2 regions of the Shewanella sp. FJAT-51649 genome follow, and region 2 is predicted to be linked to the other one. Evidence: riboswitches for the same ligand, from Rfam matches in the RefSeq annotation. Region 2 holds a riboswitch; the other holds the start of a gene.
The links. A riboswitch is a leader RNA that binds a small molecule or an ion and turns the genes downstream of it on or off. The one in region 2 is predicted to bind thiamine pyrophosphate.

Region 1 (4,916 bases), 550 kb from region 2:
CCACTTGCCGCAATACGATTTTCGGTAAGTAGATTTGCCCTGCCCTCAATATCCTCCATCAGCGGCGTAAACTGAGATGCTAAAGGAAGGCTTGGGAGAGATTGCGCGAAGATAAACTGGCTTAGGTAATAACGCTGATCGCCACTCACCCACAGCAACTCGGGGGCAAGTTTTGCCTTGGCAAGATGGCGCCAATAGAACAACTCTTGCTCCCGCGAACAAAAGCTGTCGGCCGCATTGGCGTTTTCTCGCAAGACATAATGCGCCGTCGGCGTTTCGATATGATAGTTGTGGTTACTTAATCCATCCGCTAAGGGCTGAATTTGGCTGATATCTTTAAGCCCTGCTTGAGCTAATACCGCAAGCAGCGCATCCTTGTCCTGCCCAATAATCGGTGGCATTAGTGGCAGACCACTAGAGTCATGTTGAATAGCTTATTAGGCATTCGCAGCCCTTGTGTATTGGCCATCATCTTTTGATATCTAGCGCCGTTAGCCGAGTAGCTTTGCGGCGCTCGACTCAATATGGGGATTGCGGCTATCGGCAAGGGCGGCGCGCCAGAGGAAATAGCCTACAACCGCCAGCCCAACATAGAGCACGAATAATAAGGAGGTCAGCATCAACCCCTTGCTGAGGTAAAGGTAAATCGAGACCAGATCGATAACCACCCAATACAACCAATTCTCCAACACTTTTTTGGCAACTAAATAGGTCGTCATCACCGCAAAACAAGTGGTGGCCGCATCGAGATAGGGAAAGGAAGCCTGAGTAAACGTTGCCATCCCATGGCCAACACCAAGGGAAACAATACTGGTCGCAACAATCAGTTTTAGATGGGTTTTCAGCGGCCAAGTAGTCACTTTCACCCCTTGATGCTTATCGCCACCTTGGGTCCAGAGCCAGTAACCATAGAGTGCCATGGCCATGTAATAGATATTCAGCACCGACTCCATCAGCAGTGCCACTTTCCAAAATAAGACAGTGTAAATGGCCGTGCTGGTAAATGCCGCCGCCCAGCACCAAACGCTTGCCTTCATGGCCAGTAGTAAATAGGCCATGGCCAATACCACGGCTAAAGCTTCCCAAGCGGTAATCACATGGACTTCCCCTAGGGCTGCATTAACACTATTGACCAGCGTTAACCATAATTCTGTCATTGCCTTACTCTCATTCTATATCGCTTGCTTGAACCACTTAGCTGTAGGGCTCAAATTGACTCCGAGCGTTACTCGCTGTGGGCTAAATTCAGCTCACCACCAATAAACTTACATACAAACACCGCTTTGCCCCATTTTTCATGGGCGGCTTGCATCTCGGTCGCGAGCATTGCCATCACGTCTTGATAGTCACCACACACTTGCGTCGCCATGGCATTGGTAACACGTTGAATCGTAGGGTAATTATCCAAGCGATGGATAAACCATTTGATCGGGTCGAGATAATTTTCATTAAAGGGATACATGCTAATTTCGGCGGTGAGTTTCATCTTCACTCCTTAGGTCAAATGCTAATAATGCAATTGTCAGGCGGTGACGCAATGAGCGAGCACAGCCTGACATCTGATGTCTCATTCTTCTGGTATTACATAAACTTAACGTTTAGTGTAACCCCAATTTGGCGTGGGTCGCCGTAGCGGATATATTGCTTTTCCGCCCAGCCGTTATCCGGCTCATTACCAAAATAGAAACCACGCACACCATATTCTTCATCGAACAGGTTGCGGCCCCATAAATACGCCGACCAAGCACTCGCCTCGTAACCTAAACGCGCATTCACAATAGTGTATGGCTCAGAGCGCGAGTCGTTGCTGTCTGAGTAGTAAAACTCACTCTTACCACTCATGTTGACGTTGGCAAACCAACCCGAATTCGCACGATAGGTACCGCCTAGGCTGTAGGTTAAGTGTGGTGAATGGGCCAAATCGCGGCCCGTTAAATCCACGGCGCTACCGTATTTATCTTGGTACTGGTAATCGCCGTACGCTGTCTCTAACCAACCCAGACTTGAGTAAAACTGGAGATTATCGGTGGCATACCAAGTGGCGTCCAACTCCGCACCGTAGTTGTGTGAGCTACCCGCATTTTCAGTGTAGAGGATAAAGCGTTGTGGCTTGTTCGGATCCTGCTGGGATGCGGCCACTTGCTGATCCTGCCTATCCATATAGAACAGCGCCAGATTCGTATCGATAAGCCCTTCAAACCAATGGGATTTAAGACCAATTTCGTAGTTGTATAGGGTTTCGGTATCAAACTCTTTTTTATCATTGAGTTCAACTGGCAGGGTCATGTTAAAACCGCCCGCCTTGTAACCGCGAGCCACTCTGGCGTACACATTATGGGATTCATTCAGCACTTTGCTCAGCGCAATATGGCCGCCCCACATGGTTTCGCTCGGGTCAAAATTATCATTGTTGGTGTCTGAATAATGGCTATTGCGTCGCTCGGCACGCAGTCCCACAGACAAGGCATAATCGGCGCCAAAATCCGTATCCAACTGACCAAATACGGCGTAATTGGTTGCTTCATATTCAGAATCTAACACCTCATCGGGCCAAGTATTATATTCAGAATACAGTTGGTTATCTTCTTTAAGGTTCATCGCATAAACTCCAAGTAACCAGTCGGTTGAACCAGCAAGAATACGGCCTTGGTCGGTCGAACTTAAGCGGAACTCTTGGGATAAGGTCTTACGCTGACCAGTTTTGTCCCAGAAGTAATCGTACTGACAAGGGGCGAGATTGCCGTCATCCTCACATTGCTTGGCGGCCCAATACTCAGGGTTCGCCCAATCGCCATCGTAACTGTAATGATGATCGGTATTGGCAAATGAAGTCAGCGAGGTCAACTCAAACGATTCTGCGCCCGAGTAGGTTGCTTTAAATCCTGCGCCCGTGGTGCGCTGGCTATCGACACCCGGCTGATCCGAAATAGTATGTTTAGGATCGTTGGTTAAACTCCAGGCATCGTAGCCGTTATCAAAATCGGCATGCAGCAGGGTTAAATCGAGTTGCAAATTGTCGGTGGCATACCAGCGTAATTTAGCGCGGCCAGTAAATTCATCACGACCATTGGTATCTTCTTTATTTAAATAGAGATTGTCGCGATAACCGTTTTGTTGATGTTGCTGCAGCGACACGCGGTACAACAACTTGCCCGAATCGCTCAAGGGGCCAGAGCTAAAGCCACTGAAGGTTTGCAAATCGTCATTACCTAAAGAGACCTCGGCGCCATGTTCAAACACATCGGTCGGGTCATTACTCTTAAGGTAAATCAAGCCCGCTAACGCATTGGCACCATAGCGGGTACCCTGCGGGCCGCGTAACACTTCGACCTGCTGCAGATCGTACATGCTCGACACCATGCCGATACCGGATAAATCAATATCATCAATGATATAACCCACAGACGAGTTAGGCGCGCCTTGATATTGCTCCTGCTCACCCACGCCGCGGATCTGAAAATACTTAGGACGCGAGCTGCCACCCGACCAGTTGAAGTTGGCGATAGAATTCATCACGTCTTCAAAGTGCTGGGCACTTTCATCTTGAATTTGCTGGGCATCGATAACGGTAATGCTCGATGGCATTTTTTCTAAGCTGGCACTGCGAAAATCCGCCGTCACCACCATGATTTCCATATCATTGCTAGGCTCTGGTTTATCGATAGCATCGGTTTGCGCCCACGCGGCTGTACTCAAGGCTGCCGAAATGGCCAGCGCCAATGGCGCACGCGTTAACGATAAGGAGAAGATGGAACCCTTGGTAGACTTGCTGGTGTAAGACTTGTTGTAAAACTTTTTGTTAGACTTTTTGTTAGACATAGGACCTCAAATACATGTTTGAGATCCGGCAACGAATAAGCGATTCAGAAGTGTGCTGTTGATTGGCCCATTCCTACGCCGGTATTAGCCGGATCAGGTTCTAAGGGTTCGTCTGATGACATCTCAGTCTGCCACTTTGTTAGCAAACACCCCTTGGCGGCGCTAAGTATACATGACGAAAATCATAAAGTAGACACTCTTGTCACTGCACATCAGTAAATGACGCTTAGCTCACGCCATTAATGCCTTTGTTGAAACCTCTGACAGCTCACAATCGGCCAATATAAACGCCCTTCTCTCCTTTGGCTGATTTGACCCAATATGCGTTCTAATGCTATAGAAGGCGACGATTTTAAGTATGGTAGAAGGGTCAACTCAATGCAGCTAAAACCGTTAGCCAAGGGACGTTATAGCCAGCGATGGGAACAAGACTATCCTCTTATTGAAGCTGTGATTCTTAGCTGTATCAGCGAAGTCAAAATGCTCAAAAAAGGCGCTCACCTGATGACACAAGGTGAAGCCATAAACTCGCTGGTGTTAGTCAAGCAAGGCCGCGTATCGCTGGGGCACACCGCCAGAAATGGCCGTTGTTTCCAATTAGGGACTATCGATTGTGATTCGCAGCTCTTTGGTGAGATGGAGTTTTTTACCCAATACCAGTGTCAGCTCGACATCATCGCCAACGAACCCTTGGAAATTTCGCTAATTAGCACCGAAAAGTTGCAACATTCCCTCGGACAACACCCACAACTGGCGCTATTTTTTGCCAGTGCCATAGCGATTGATTACCAAGATACCGTCGATATTTTTACCCGAAGGCTGCTTTATCCCATCAGCTATAACGTGGCATTCGATATCTACCATGAGTATTTAAACGATTTACCCGTCGATGGTTTTAGTAAGCGTTATTTAGAGGCAGAGCGTTTTGGTACCACAGACAGGGTCTATCGACGGGCACTGCAACATTTGGAAGAGCGCGGTTTAATCGAGCGTAAAAAAGAAGGCATTCGGATTAAAAACCTGAATGCACTTAAAGCTTTTGTCGAAGCAGGCATTTAACCCACTTCGACAACACCCATACTCGGCGGATAACAACC
Region 2 (4,916 bases):
GCTAATTGCCAATGATCATTGATAAAAAGCTGCGCATCATAGTGTTTACCTAAGGCAATCGCGGTTTGGATTTGTGCCTCAAGCGCCTCTGTCGTTAGCGCACACGACTTTATCCTGAGCTGCACCGTCTTCACGCCCGCCGCCAGTAACTGTTCTAGTAACAGTAGGTTATCGACAACGGGATAGATTCCTAAGTCAGGCTCAAGGCGCTTAAACGCGCCGCATTGCACATCACTGGATTCACTCAAGCTATTTTTAGGATAAGCCGTGACGTGAGGAAACGCCGTTAAGCTGTGCGGCCAAGCGGTACGCGCAAGTGGCCCAGGGCCTTGACCAATACCCTGAGCTTGGGTTAAACCTTGATTAACATAGGCTTTTGCTACCACAACTGCATCCTGCAACACAAAGCCAAAGGCTAACACCGAGGCGATGGCTGAAGACAGAGTACAACCACTGCCATGGTTATGGCGCGTGTTTATCCGCGCACTGCTGAGCCAAAAGCTGCCATTCGCGTCGAGCGGTGAACAGCTCGTAACCTGATGACAAATCAGCAGATCCTCCGCCAAACGCTGATTATTTGTGGCACTGCGCTGACTTGTGATATCGCTTTTCTGATCGCTTAAGCTATCCCTTGTATTAATGCCTGCACTTGCCAGAGCCGCAAAATCAATATCGCCGCCCTTGGCTAATACGCTGCAGTCTAATTGTTCAGAGAGTTGCATTGCCGCAGCGGTGAACGCGGCTCTTGTGTGAATTGCTGACGCTTGTTTGTCTGTGGCGACAGTAAGCCTTGCCAACTCCTGCACATTCGGCGTTATCAGGCTAATCAAGCCCTTAAAGGGCGTAAAATCCAGTGGCTGGCTCGCCGTGCTCTTATCCCCTAGTTCATCCCCACAGCTTGCGACCATCACAGGGTCGAGAATAACGGGGACGAGTGGAAACTGAATTTTAAAACCAGCCAACCAATCGGCAACTAAATGCAGTTGCTGCTGATTCGCGAGTAAGCCAATTTTAATCGCTTGAGGCGGTAAATCGACTAACAGGGTCGAAAGTTGCGAGAGTAGCATTGCATCACTCACAGGCTCAACTAAATCCACCGCCACCGAACTTTGAGCCGTTAATGTGGTGATCACGCTGCATCCATGGCCGCCCAAATCCTTGATGGTGGCTAAGTCGGCTTGGATCCCCGCACCGCCACCGCTGTCCGAACCCGCAATGGTCCAGACGATAGGTTTAGGCGCTAGGTGGCTATCATGTTTAGCAGGGCTCATTATCAAACCTCCGCAACCTGTACTGTGGGTTTGAGCTCTGTCCCGTCCTTATGCTTGGCCGATTCATTGGTTGTATTAGCTGTATTGGCTGTATTAGCATCGCCCAGCGGCAGATACAGTTTGGCGCCGGAAGCCGCAAACTCGGCCGATTTTTTCGCCATGGCCGCCGCTAATTCATCTTGGGTTTTGACTCTGATCTGCTGGATTGCTTCTGTGTTCGATTGCCCTTGTGGAGCAGAATTTATCGATGCAAGCGCTTCAGCGCTCTCAACATTTTGGCTTGACGAAGCCACTGACAACGTACCCGCCGCTAAACTTGCCGCATAGTCGCGCACATCTTGGGTGATCTTCATCGAGCAGAACTTCGGGCCACACATAGAGCAAAAGTGCGCAACCTTGGCAGACTCCTGTGGCAGGGATTCATCGTGGTAGGCACGTGCGGTATCAGGGTCGAGTCCCAGGTTGTATTGGTCTTCCCAACGGAATTCAAAACGCGCCTTAGATAACGCATTGTCGCGGATCTGTGCGCCCGGGTGACCTTTAGCAATATCGGCCGCATGGGCGGCAATCTTGTAGGCAATCAGCCCTTGTTTGACGTCCTGCTTATTGGGTAAACCTAAGTGTTCTTTCGGCGTCACATAACAGAGCATGGCGCAGCCATACCATGCGATCATCGCCGCGCCGATCCCTGAGGTAAAATGATCGTAACCCGGTGCAATATCGGTAATTTGTGGCCCTAAGGTATAAAACGGCGCTTCGGCACAGTGGATAAGCTGCTTATCCATATTCTCCTTGATAAGCTGCATCGGGATATGCCCAGGCCCTTCGATAATGGTCTGCACATCGTATTCCCAGGCGATTTTGACCAGCTCGCCTAAGGTTTCGAGCTCAGCAAACTGCGCCTCATCATTGGCATCGGCAATGGAGCCAGGACGCATACCGTCACCTAATGACAGCGACACATCGTAGGCAACGCACAGCTCGCAAATCTCGCGGAAATGGGTATAGAGGAAGTTTTCCTGATGATGGCTCAAGCACCATTTGGCCATAATCGAGCCGCCGCGGGACACAATCCCAGTCACCCGTTTGGCAGTCATGGGCACATAGCGCAATAACACGCCCGCGTGGATGGTAAAGTAATCGACGCCCTGTTCCGCTTGCTCAATCAAGGTATCGCGAAACACTTCCCAGGTCAGGTGCTCGGCAACGCCGTTTACTTTTTCCAGTGCCTGATAAATCGGCACTGTGCCAATCGGCACTGGCGAGTTACGGATAATCCATTCGCGGGTTTCATGGATATATCGCCCCGTGGACAAGTCCATCACAGTGTCCGCGCCCCAACGGGTTGACCAGACTAACTTTTCCACTTCCTCCTCGATGGAGGACGTAACCGCAGAGTTGCCAATATTGGCATTCACTTTCACCAAAAAGTTACGGCCAATAATCATAGGCTCAGCTTCTGGGTGATTGATATTTAACGGAATAATGGCGCGTCCACGGGCAATTTCGTCGCGGACAAATTCAGGGGTAATAGGTTTACCGATTACGGCGCCAAAGGATTCACCTTGGCCACGGCGGCTTAAGATTTCATCCTGCACCTCTGCGAGCGCCATATTTTCCCGAATCGCTACATACTCCATTTCGGGGGTAATGATCCCTTGGCGGGCATAGTGTAATTGGCTCACGCGTTTACCCGGTAAGGCACGGCGGGGACGAACAATTGCACTTGAACCGGCTTCGAAACGCAGATGATCAAGCCCATCATCCTTCAGGCGCTGCTGGGTGAAATCTGAGGTCGCACAATCAAGCACTTCGGTATCTTGGCGCTCGATAATCCAAGGTAATCTGAGTTTGGCTAAGCCTTGGCGCACGTTAATTTGCGCAGCTGGATCGGAATAAGGCCCCGCGCAGTCGTACACAGGAATGGGAGGATTTTTCTCAACTGTAGGCTCTGCTGCAGTGCCGCCAATCCGCGTATCGGTTTGCAGAATTTGCCGCATCCCTACACGGAGATCCTCACGACTCCCCTGCAAATACAACTTTTGCGAATTAGGGTGTTGTAATGGTTTAAGGGTATCGATAAAGGCTTGGGCCTGGGCGCGCGCCGCACGGCGGCTCGTTTGCCCTTGGGTGTTCACGGCAATCGATTCTGAGGACAATTCTAAACTGGACATAAGCAATCTCACTTTAACAAATAAAAATGGGGTTGCTTGTCTGGAGACTTGAGTGTTGAAGCTGAGCCTTGCAAACCCTAAGCGGATTTACGGACTCAATAACGACTAAATCGATGGGTTAATACAGGGCAAAAGGTGACCGCTGAGACGATTTAATGGATGTTATTATGCTTGTTTCCTTCGCAGGTTTTAACCTGATCAGGTTCAACGGATCCCGAATAAACGGTCTCAGCCAAGAGGCACTCCGACAAGATGGGCAAAAGTATAGGCAGAAGCGCTGCGAACAAACAAGCGTAATTTTAGGATAAAAATCAAATTACCAATCAAAAATAAAGAACAAATAACATATTGTATAAAAACAGATTTAATTTTAATAAACACTATAATCCACAATAAATATCATTTTTAGTGAAAATTTATCATCGTTACTTTTTAACCTTTTGGCCGCTTTACCATCATTTTATCAAGCTGCGCCTTAATGGCATCATCAATTTCTTGATTCATTTTCTTGCCACTGCAATCGAAGGGGAAACCTAAATTCTCAGCATAGGGATTAATTTGGGTACCGACTTTAACGACCCGATAGCAGGTATCCCCTTTACGGACAATTCGATTGGGATCCAGCTCTAAATCTAAACTGGTGGGGCCGCTAAAATCGTCGGCATTGGGCACAATCAACACCTCCATCTCGGGGCTCATTTCAGACATAGTCGACCGTTTAGTGTAATGATTTGCCTGCTCTAGCACTAAATCATCTAAGGCTTGCTCACGCTGACGTTCAAAATAACGCTGGGTAAATAAACCGACACTGCCAGCCGCACCGCTGTTTTGCTCACCAGTATCTGACTGCTGAGTACTTGCCGCTTGGGCCGAGCTTGATTGGACTTCTGCCTTTTGAGGTTTAATAGCTTCTTTTGCACTCTGCTGGGTTTGGCCCTGTGTTGAAGTCTTTGAAACTGCTCTATTTGACGCTTGTGCGCTGACTTCAGGAGGTTTTGCAATCTGCTCTGTAGTTTTTGGCGCAAGCTTTTCCGCGGGTTTTGGTGGCACTTTTGCGGCTGGTTCAACATCCACTTTCAGCTGCGTAGTGTTAGGCGGGGAAGTGATCGGCTCACTAGAAACGGTAGGTTCTTCAACGGAGTAATCTTGAGGCGGATCCGCTGGAGCGGTTTGCGTTGGCGGCGCATAAATAAAATACGCCTTTAACGCCTTGGTTGTAGTCCGTGTGTTGGCTGAAGATTCGGTAAACGACAGCCCTAAGTGTTCCGACTGGGTTCGCCATAAAAAAATTAATAACAACAGCAGTAAGCCATGGCCAAAGATGACCCAAAACAATGGCTTAAGATTGAAATACTGCGACCACTCTCGCCCGCTAAGATTTGAAGATGTTTGGAATATACTGTCGATATCTTTTTGGTTAGCCTCATACAAATTAAGGCTTATATCGCTCCCCAAAGGGTCTGCATGAGCG

Region 1: linked by a shared signal. The riboswitch ahead of K0H59_RS12620 (TonB-dependent receptor) and the one ahead of thiC (phosphomethylpyrimidine synthase ThiC) in region 2 are both predicted to bind thiamine pyrophosphate.

Annotation. Positions count from the first base shown of each region.
Region 1 is NZ_CP080411.1:2,840,276-2,845,191, forward strand. It holds gene K0H59_RS12605 (phosphotransferase) at 1-401, opposite strand, end outside; gene pnuC (nicotinamide riboside transporter PnuC) at 492-1,157, opposite strand; gene K0H59_RS12615 (YkoF family thiamine/hydroxymethylpyrimidine-binding protein) at 1,226-1,486, opposite strand; gene K0H59_RS12620 (TonB-dependent receptor) at 1,582-3,819, opposite strand; TPP riboswitch at 3,873-3,983, opposite strand; gene K0H59_RS12625 (Crp/Fnr family transcriptional regulator) at 4,198-4,878, shown strand.
Region 2 is NZ_CP080411.1:2,287,831-2,292,746, reverse strand. It holds gene thiE (thiamine phosphate synthase) at 1-1,271, opposite strand, end outside; gene thiC (phosphomethylpyrimidine synthase ThiC) at 1,274-3,445, opposite strand; TPP riboswitch at 3,604-3,702, opposite strand; gene K0H59_RS10245 (hypothetical protein) at 3,878-4,916, opposite strand, start outside.